Linked DNA regions of Bremerella sp. P1. The main gene of each other region encodes a partner of the protein of the gene in region 2 in a complex. Links are inferred from orthologs where the notes say so. Each region holds a gene or a part of one and is shown on either strand. Other genes may lie near its edges.

The links.
Region 1: the proteins of PSR63_RS26870 (region 2) and yajC are in contact, whole or in part, in a crystal structure (PDB 2RDD), measured with the Escherichia coli proteins. The link is inferred for Bremerella sp. P1 from one-to-one orthologs.

The regions. Positions count from the first base shown.
Region 1 is NZ_CP118164.1:482,615-485,797, forward strand. The notes cover bases 128-2,994. They hold yajC (preprotein translocase subunit YajC), read right to left. Parts: upstream 1,815-2,994; coding sequence 1,440-1,814; downstream 128-1,439. Other genes in these bases: secD (protein translocase subunit SecD), read right to left, coding at 128-1,349; PSR63_RS01965 (PQQ-binding-like beta-propeller repeat protein), read right to left, coding at 2,122-2,994. In the rest of the region: more of secD, read right to left, coding at 1-127; more of PSR63_RS01965, read right to left, coding at 2,995-3,183. UniProt on the Escherichia coli protein: The SecYEG-SecDF-YajC-YidC holo-translocon (HTL) protein secretase/insertase is a supercomplex required for protein secretion, insertion of proteins into membranes, and assembly of membrane protein complexes.
Region 2 is NZ_CP118164.1:6,642,147-6,646,206, reverse strand. The notes cover bases 110-3,853. They hold PSR63_RS26870 (efflux RND transporter permease subunit), read left to right. Parts: upstream 110-509; coding sequence 510-3,653; downstream 3,654-3,853. Other genes in these bases: PSR63_RS26865 (bacterioferritin), read right to left, coding at 3,756-3,853; PSR63_RS26875 (efflux RND transporter periplasmic adaptor subunit), read left to right, coding at 110-513. Outside these bases: more of PSR63_RS26875, read left to right, coding at 1-109; more of PSR63_RS26865, read right to left, coding at 3,854-4,060.

The DNA.
Region 1 (3,183 bases), 6.2 Mb from region 2 along the record:
AAGACAGCGATCAACGAGATGGTGATCGCGATACGACCTTTACGGATCGTGTCGTCACCCAGCGTAGCGCTGATCTTTTGTTCGCTGATTGGTTCTTTGCGAAGCACGACCGGCAGCTTACCGCTGCGAAGCACCTGAACCAGGTCAGTCACTTCCTGCTGCGTGAAATCACCGGTGATGATACCGCGATCGGTAATCATCGCATTGATACGTGGAGCCGAGATCAGGAAGTTATCCATCACGATCCCCAGCTTACGCGGGATGTTCGGCTCACTCAGATTCTCTTGCGAAAGCCGTCCCATGCGGTTGGCACCATCGACGCCAAACTCGAAGGAGACTGCCGGCTTACCATATTCATCTCGGGTAACGGCCGAGGATGAAAGGTGCTTACCACCCAGGCGAGCCTCGGGACGTTCAACACGCATCAGCACTTCAAACGGCACGCCTGGCCCACCGCCACGCACCAGGTGACGTTGGCTATTGAGGTAGGGCGTCAAGTTTGGGTTGGCGAAGTTAGGCTCGCCCACGGCGCCCCGGGCGTCGTCGTCGACGCGAACCCAGCGGCCGATACGGTTGCCTTCGCGGTCGGTGACAAAGGTCACACCGATCTGAGCTTCATCTTCCGCACGCGTGATCAGGTAATCGTGGTCTTGCTTGTTGGCCACGATCATGAAGTCGAGCACACCAGCCTTGGTGATGAGCCGCTTGATCGAGTCGAGGTCCGCCGATTCAGCTTGTGGAACAATGACTTCCACCTGGTTTTCGCCGTAAGGACGAATAACCACCTCGGAAACACCGGACGGATTGATACGCTTTTGCAGCTGCGTGATCAACTGAGCCGTACCTTGCTCAAGCTGCTTTTCGGGAGTCGTATCAAAGCCTTGGCTGTCGGAGTCCGAAGCCAAGAGGTCCAAGCTGGCCTGCTCGTCGACTTCGTAAACCAGAATGACACCACCTTGCAGGTCGATACCAAACTTGGGAGGCCACAGCAGAAAACAAATCGTGACACTGCACACCAGGCTGGCAAAGATAATGCCCAGCTTACGGCTCAGCTCTGGCAAGCGAATCGCAGTCGCCAACCAAAAGCCTAAGATGTACGGCACCACAATCGTGAGGAGAATAATCCCCAGCACGTTGAATGTCTCTGAACTTCCAGAACTCGGCGTTTCAGCTGGTGCGGCATCAACAGTAGGGACCGGTACTTCAGGCGAAGGCGCTTCTTGTGCCATCGCGGTTGAGCCCAGCCACGAACTTCCGCCGGCGTCCAGCCCGAAATCGACGCCGGTCAACAATGTGACGGTCAGCGTCAGCACGAGCATGACAGCAAAAATCGTGCAACTCTTCTGCATTGCGTGTCTCCAAGCCGTGGGAACTTCTGCGGTCCCAGGCAAGTCGTATGGTGGAATATGGAAAGGGGAATTCGTCCTTGAATCGTCCATTTAAGCCGAAGCAGGCGGAGTCTTGGATTCGGCGTTATCGCTCGCTTTTCCCTCTCGCGAGAGAACAGTGGCAATCGCTCGCAAACGAACCCGCATCTCTGTGCCCGACTTGTCGTCCAGGCGAAGTACAACCTCTTGCTGGTCTTTCTTCACGCTAACCACCGTGGCGATGATCCCTCCGATCGTCTCCACGCGGTCATTCTTCTTGATCCCTTCCAGCATTTTCTGGGCATCGGAGGCTTTTTTCTGCTCCGGCCGGATCAACATGAAGTAACCCAACACCAGAATGGCCACGATGGGCAACCAGGTCAGAGGATTCGTGAAACCGCCTTCTTGCGCTAAGATGTGAACCGGCATAGCCGTCAAATCAAACATTTCCGCCGACGCTTCCTACCACTTGCCTGGCTCCCTGATAGCATTCCGCTGCCCCAGTTGTCGCCGCGTCCCCCTAAGGGCCGCCGCCACTCCTGAATAAGGTCAGAATCACCGAGAGAATGGACTTGCTTCTGTACCGTCCACAAAGTGACAGCACATTGAAACCGCTCATGATAAGAGTTTCGTTCTATACCGGCAATAGCGGCCAAGACGCCCAAAAACAGCAAAAGGTGGCCTTATAGACCACCTTTTGCCCTCCGCCTTACGGTTGTCGGCGACAGGGATTACCCAAACCACCCTGTCGAGTCTATTTTTGCTCCAGATCGACGGCGACCAGTTCTTTGTCGTTGCGGAAAAAGCCCGTTTGCTGTGCATAAGCAGGGTGCGTCCAGACAACCTCTCGGCCGAAAGCCTCGCTCGTGGGATCGAGAACATGGAAGCTTCCTAGCGACTCGAAGCCGCTTTTGGTCATTTTAGCAATCAACAAATCACCCACTTCGCTGAAAAGCAGGTACCGGTCACTATCCCCAAGTCGCGTCACAAACGCCGTTCCATGCTTGATGAACCTAGTTTCGTCGGGCACGGTCGCCTCGAACGTGGTCCACAGACGATCCCCGTTTTCGGCATCCACGGCAATCAAGCTACCGACGTTACAGTCACTCCCGTAGACCACGCCATCCACAAAAACTGGAGTCGAGGTGCCGCTGTAGACCGAAGTCTTGGGTTCTCCATGCCAAAGCGCTTTTGCCCCCGGATGGCTCTCATCGAGCTCGATCATGACCGATTGGTTACCAATTCCGCTGGCATACATGCGGTTTCCATCGACCATCGGACGAGCGACTGACATCTCATACCCAGGCTCAATGGGAACTTGCCAGTACTGCTCACCTGTCTTGGGATTGAGCGAAGCCACCCCTTCCGGGTGATAGATGATCAGCTGCCGCGTGCCGGCCGCTTCAATAATCGATGGCGGAGCGTAGCCCATCTTCGTATCGAGTGCCTTCCACTGCACTTCGCCAGATCGCTTATCAAGGGCCACAACACCCTGGCCCTCGCCACCAACCATGATGTAAAGCAAGTCGCCATCGACCAGCGGATGCCCGGCGCACCCCCAGATTGGGATCTTGGCCCCAAAATCATCGACCAAACTCCGACGCCACGCCAACTCGCCCGTTTCGACCTGCAGGCAGACGAGATCTCCCTCGGCACCCATCCAGTAAAGCAGCTCACCGTCGACGGTCGGAGTGCATCGCGGACCGACGGCATAACTAATGGAGTAGGGACGATCGTAGGCATATTCCCACAGTTTTTTGCCGGACTCGGCGTCGAAAGCGAGTACGCGCTCTTTGCCTTGGCGATCCTGGCGAGC
Region 2 (4,060 bases):
CCGCACATGGGGCACATGGAGTTCGTCGACAATCGCTTCGACGCCAGCACGGCCAGCATTCGCGTACGTTGCATCTTCCGTAACGACAACGAAGTCCTCGTGCCGGGCATGTTCGGTAAGGTTCGCCTGCCAGGCAGTGCGGCGTACCAGGCCGTGCTGATTCCCGATTCGGCAATTGGCACCGACCAGTCTTCGCAGTACGTCTATATCGTGGTCGACGGCAAGATCCAGCGGCGTAGCGTAGAAGTTGGCCCGTTGGTCGATGGCCTGCGAGTGGTTCGATCCGGCCTTGATGGCAGCGAGTCGCTCGTGATCAAAGGGATTCTGCTGGTGCGTCCTGACATGCCGGTGAATACCGAAACCGGTGCCATTGAAGAGCGTGAAGACGGCCTGCCCAACGATTACACACCGCTGCCGCAGGACCAATGGATTTCGGCAGGGCTTAGCTCCGTTTCTATCCTGCAGAACGAGACGCAAACGGCGGTTGAGAAGACCGAGGAGGCGATGCGATGAAGTTTCCTCACTTTTTTATCGAACGTCCGATCTTCGCGTCGGTGCTGTCGTTCATCATCGTGCTGGTTGGCGGCATCACTTACTTCACGCTGCCTGTTTCGCAGTATCCTGATGTCGCCCCGCCGACGATTGTGGTGCGAGCCAGTTACCCTGGGGCCACGCCGCAGGTAATCGCCGACACGGTTGCCACGCCGATCGAACAGGAAATGAACGGCGTTGACGACATGCTGTACATGGAGTCGTCTTCCAGTGCCGACGGCACGATGCAGCTGACGGTGACCTTTAAGCTGGGCACCGACCTGGACGACGCCCAGGTGCTGGTGCAAAACCGGGTGGCCATCGCCGAACCGCGCCTGCCCGAGGCTGTTCGCCAGATTGGTGTTACCACCAGCAAGCAGATCCCGGACATGCTGATGGTGGTGCACTTGGAATCGCCGGACGGAAGCCGCGATCAGCTGTACATCAGTAACTTCGCGTTTCTCCGCATCCGCGACGCGCTGATGCGACTCGATGGCGTCGGCGACATTCGTATCGCTGGCGGTAACGAATACGCGATGCGCGTGTGGCTCGATATCGAACGTATGACCCACTTGGATTTGACGCCTGGTGACGTGATCAGTGCGATTCGTGGCCAGAATGCTCAGGTCGCGGCCGGCGTGATCGGCCAGCCACCCAACGATGGGACCGGCGCGTTTCAATTGAACGTGACCACCGAAGGGCGTCTCAAGGATACCGAAGAGTTCGGCAACATCATCATCAAACGAGGCGACGATGGTCGCGTGACGCGGTTGAGCGATGTGGCCCGCCTGGAACTGGGTGCTCAAGATTACTCGCGGCTTAGCTATCTAGACGGCAACCCAGCCGTTGCGGTCCTCATTTATCAGCGGCCAGGCACCAACGCGGTCGATACGGCTAAAGAAGTCAAAGAGACGATGGCCAATCTGGCGACCGACTTCCCTCAGGGGATTGGCTACCAGATCGCCTACAATCCGACCGATTTCGTGGAAGAGTCGATTGCGGAAGTGTTCGATACGTTGCTGATCACCACGGTGCTGGTGGTCTTCACGGTGTTCATCTTCCTGCATGGCTGGCGGCCGACGATCATCCCGGTGATCGCGATTCCCATTTCGTTGATCGGAACGTTTGCCGTGATGCAGACGATGGGCGTGACGCTGAATACGTTGTCGCTGTTTGGACTGGTATTGGCGATTGGTATCGTGGTGGACGATGCGATCGTGGTCGTTGAGAACGTCGAGCGCCTGATCGCCGAAGGTCTCTCCCCGCGTGAAGCCACCCATAAAGCGATGGACGAAGTGGGTTCGGCCTTGATCGCCACGACGCTGGTGTTGATCGCCGTGTTCGTGCCGACGATCTTCATCCCCAGCATCAGCGGGAGGTTCTATCAGCAGTTTGCCATCACGATCGCTATTTCGACGGCGTTCTCGACGTTTGTGTCACTGACGCTCAGCCCGGCCATGTGTGCCCTGTTGTTGCGGCCGAAAAATGAGAAGAAGAACTGGATGGGCAAGGTGGTCGACGTGCTGTTCGGCTGGTTCTTCCGGCTGTTCAACAAGACGTTCGACGTGACCAGTAACATCTACGCTGGCATCGTTTCGCGCATTGTGCGTGTGTCGGCCGTGGTTCTGCTGATGTATGTCGGGCTCTTGGTGGCCACTTACTATAGCTTTGGCATGGTGCCCAACGGGTTCATTCCGCAGCAGGACCAAGGTTACGCGATTGTGGCGATTCAACTTCCTGATGGTGCAGCGCTTTCCCGAACGGACGAAGTGACGAAAGAAGTTGCCCGGATCGGTGGCGAGATCGACGGCGTGGCTCACTCGGTCGGTATCGCAGGCCTGTCCGGGTCGACGTTCACCATCAGCCCGAGTGCCGCTGTGACCTTCCTGCCGCTGGAAGATGCTAAGGAGCGCAGTGCGAGGGGACGCGGGGTCGATGTGATCGTGGCCGAACTACGGCAGAAGCTGGCCGGCATTAACGAGGCCCAGATCTTCGTGATTCCTCCGCCACCAGTTCGCGGTATTGGTCGTGGTGGCGGTTACAAGATGTACGTCCAGGACCAGAGTGGCGCCGGTCTCGATGCGCTTGCCCAGGTCACCAATCAGATTGCCGCGCAGGCCAATCAGCAGCCAGGGTTGGTTCAGGTTTACTCGAACTATCGGCTCAGCGTTCCGCAGATTAAGGCGAACGTCGACCGGACGAAGGCCGAGATGCTGGACATCCCGGTGAACGATGTCTTCACCGCACTACAGGTCTATCTTGGTTCGGTCTACGTGAATGACTTCAACCTTTTGGGACGAACCTACCGAGTCACGGCTCAGGCCGAGCCCGAGTTCCGCGACGAGCCGAGCGACATTTTGCAGCTGCGAACGCGCAGCACCCGTGGTGCCAGCGTGCCGCTGGCTTCGATTGTCGATGTCGAGCGCGTGGTGGGTCCTGATCGCCTGGTGCGTTTCAACTTGTACCCGGCTGCCGACCTCAATGGTGATACGGTCCCTGGCTTCAGCTCGGGGCAGTCGCTCAATACGATGGAGCAACTGGCCAATACGAACCTTCCGCCCGGCTTCGGCTATGCGTGGACCGATATTGCGTTTCAGGAACGTCAGGCAGGCAACACGATTGTCTTCCTGTTCCCGCTGGCCGTGTTGTTCGTGTTCCTGACGCTGGCCGCTCAGTACGAAAGCTGGCTGCTGCCGCTGGCGATCATCTTGATCGTGCCGTTGTGCTTGCTGTTCGCGATTGTCGGAATCTGGTTCCGTGGGATGGACAACAACATCCTCACGCAGATCGGCTTCATTGTGTTGGTGGGCCTGGCATGTAAGAACGCGATTTTGATTGTCGAGTTCGCCAAGGCGGAAGAAGATGCTGGCAAGAACCGGTTTGAAGCCGCCATCGAGGCCTGTCGTTTGCGACTTCGCCCGATCTTGATGACGGCGTTCTCGTTCATCTTGGGCGTGATTCCGCTGTTGATCGCGACGGGTGCCGGCTTCGAGATGCGGCGTGTGCTAGGAACCGCCGTGTTCGCAGGCATGCTGGGCGTGACGATCTTCGGGTTGTTCCTCACCCCGGTGTTCTACGTGGTGCTGCGGAAGTTTGCCAAGCAAAAGCCGAGTGAAGCGTAACGCGTCGCTGGATCGATACCACACGAAAGAGTAAGGGGGATGCCGACATAGGTTGGCATCCCCCTGTTTGATTGCATGTTGTTCGAGAATCAGCAGAGCTGCTTACGGCGAAGACATATGCTTCGCGATATAAGCTGCTTCTCCCATGCGTTCGATCAGGTCGAGCTGCAATTCCAGCCAGGCCATGTGCCCTTCTTCGTCGATGACGATCTGTTCGAACAGTTGCCGGGTACCGATATCGGAATCGGCGGAAGCTTGCTGCGAGGCTTTCGTGTAAAACTCGATGGCTTCCTTCTCGTCTTCCATGTCGGTCTTGAAGAGCGACTGAAGCGATTCGGCGCGGACCGGCGTTTTGTCGAACGTCAGCTGCGGTTCCCCTTTGAGGAACAAAATGCGATTGAGGTACA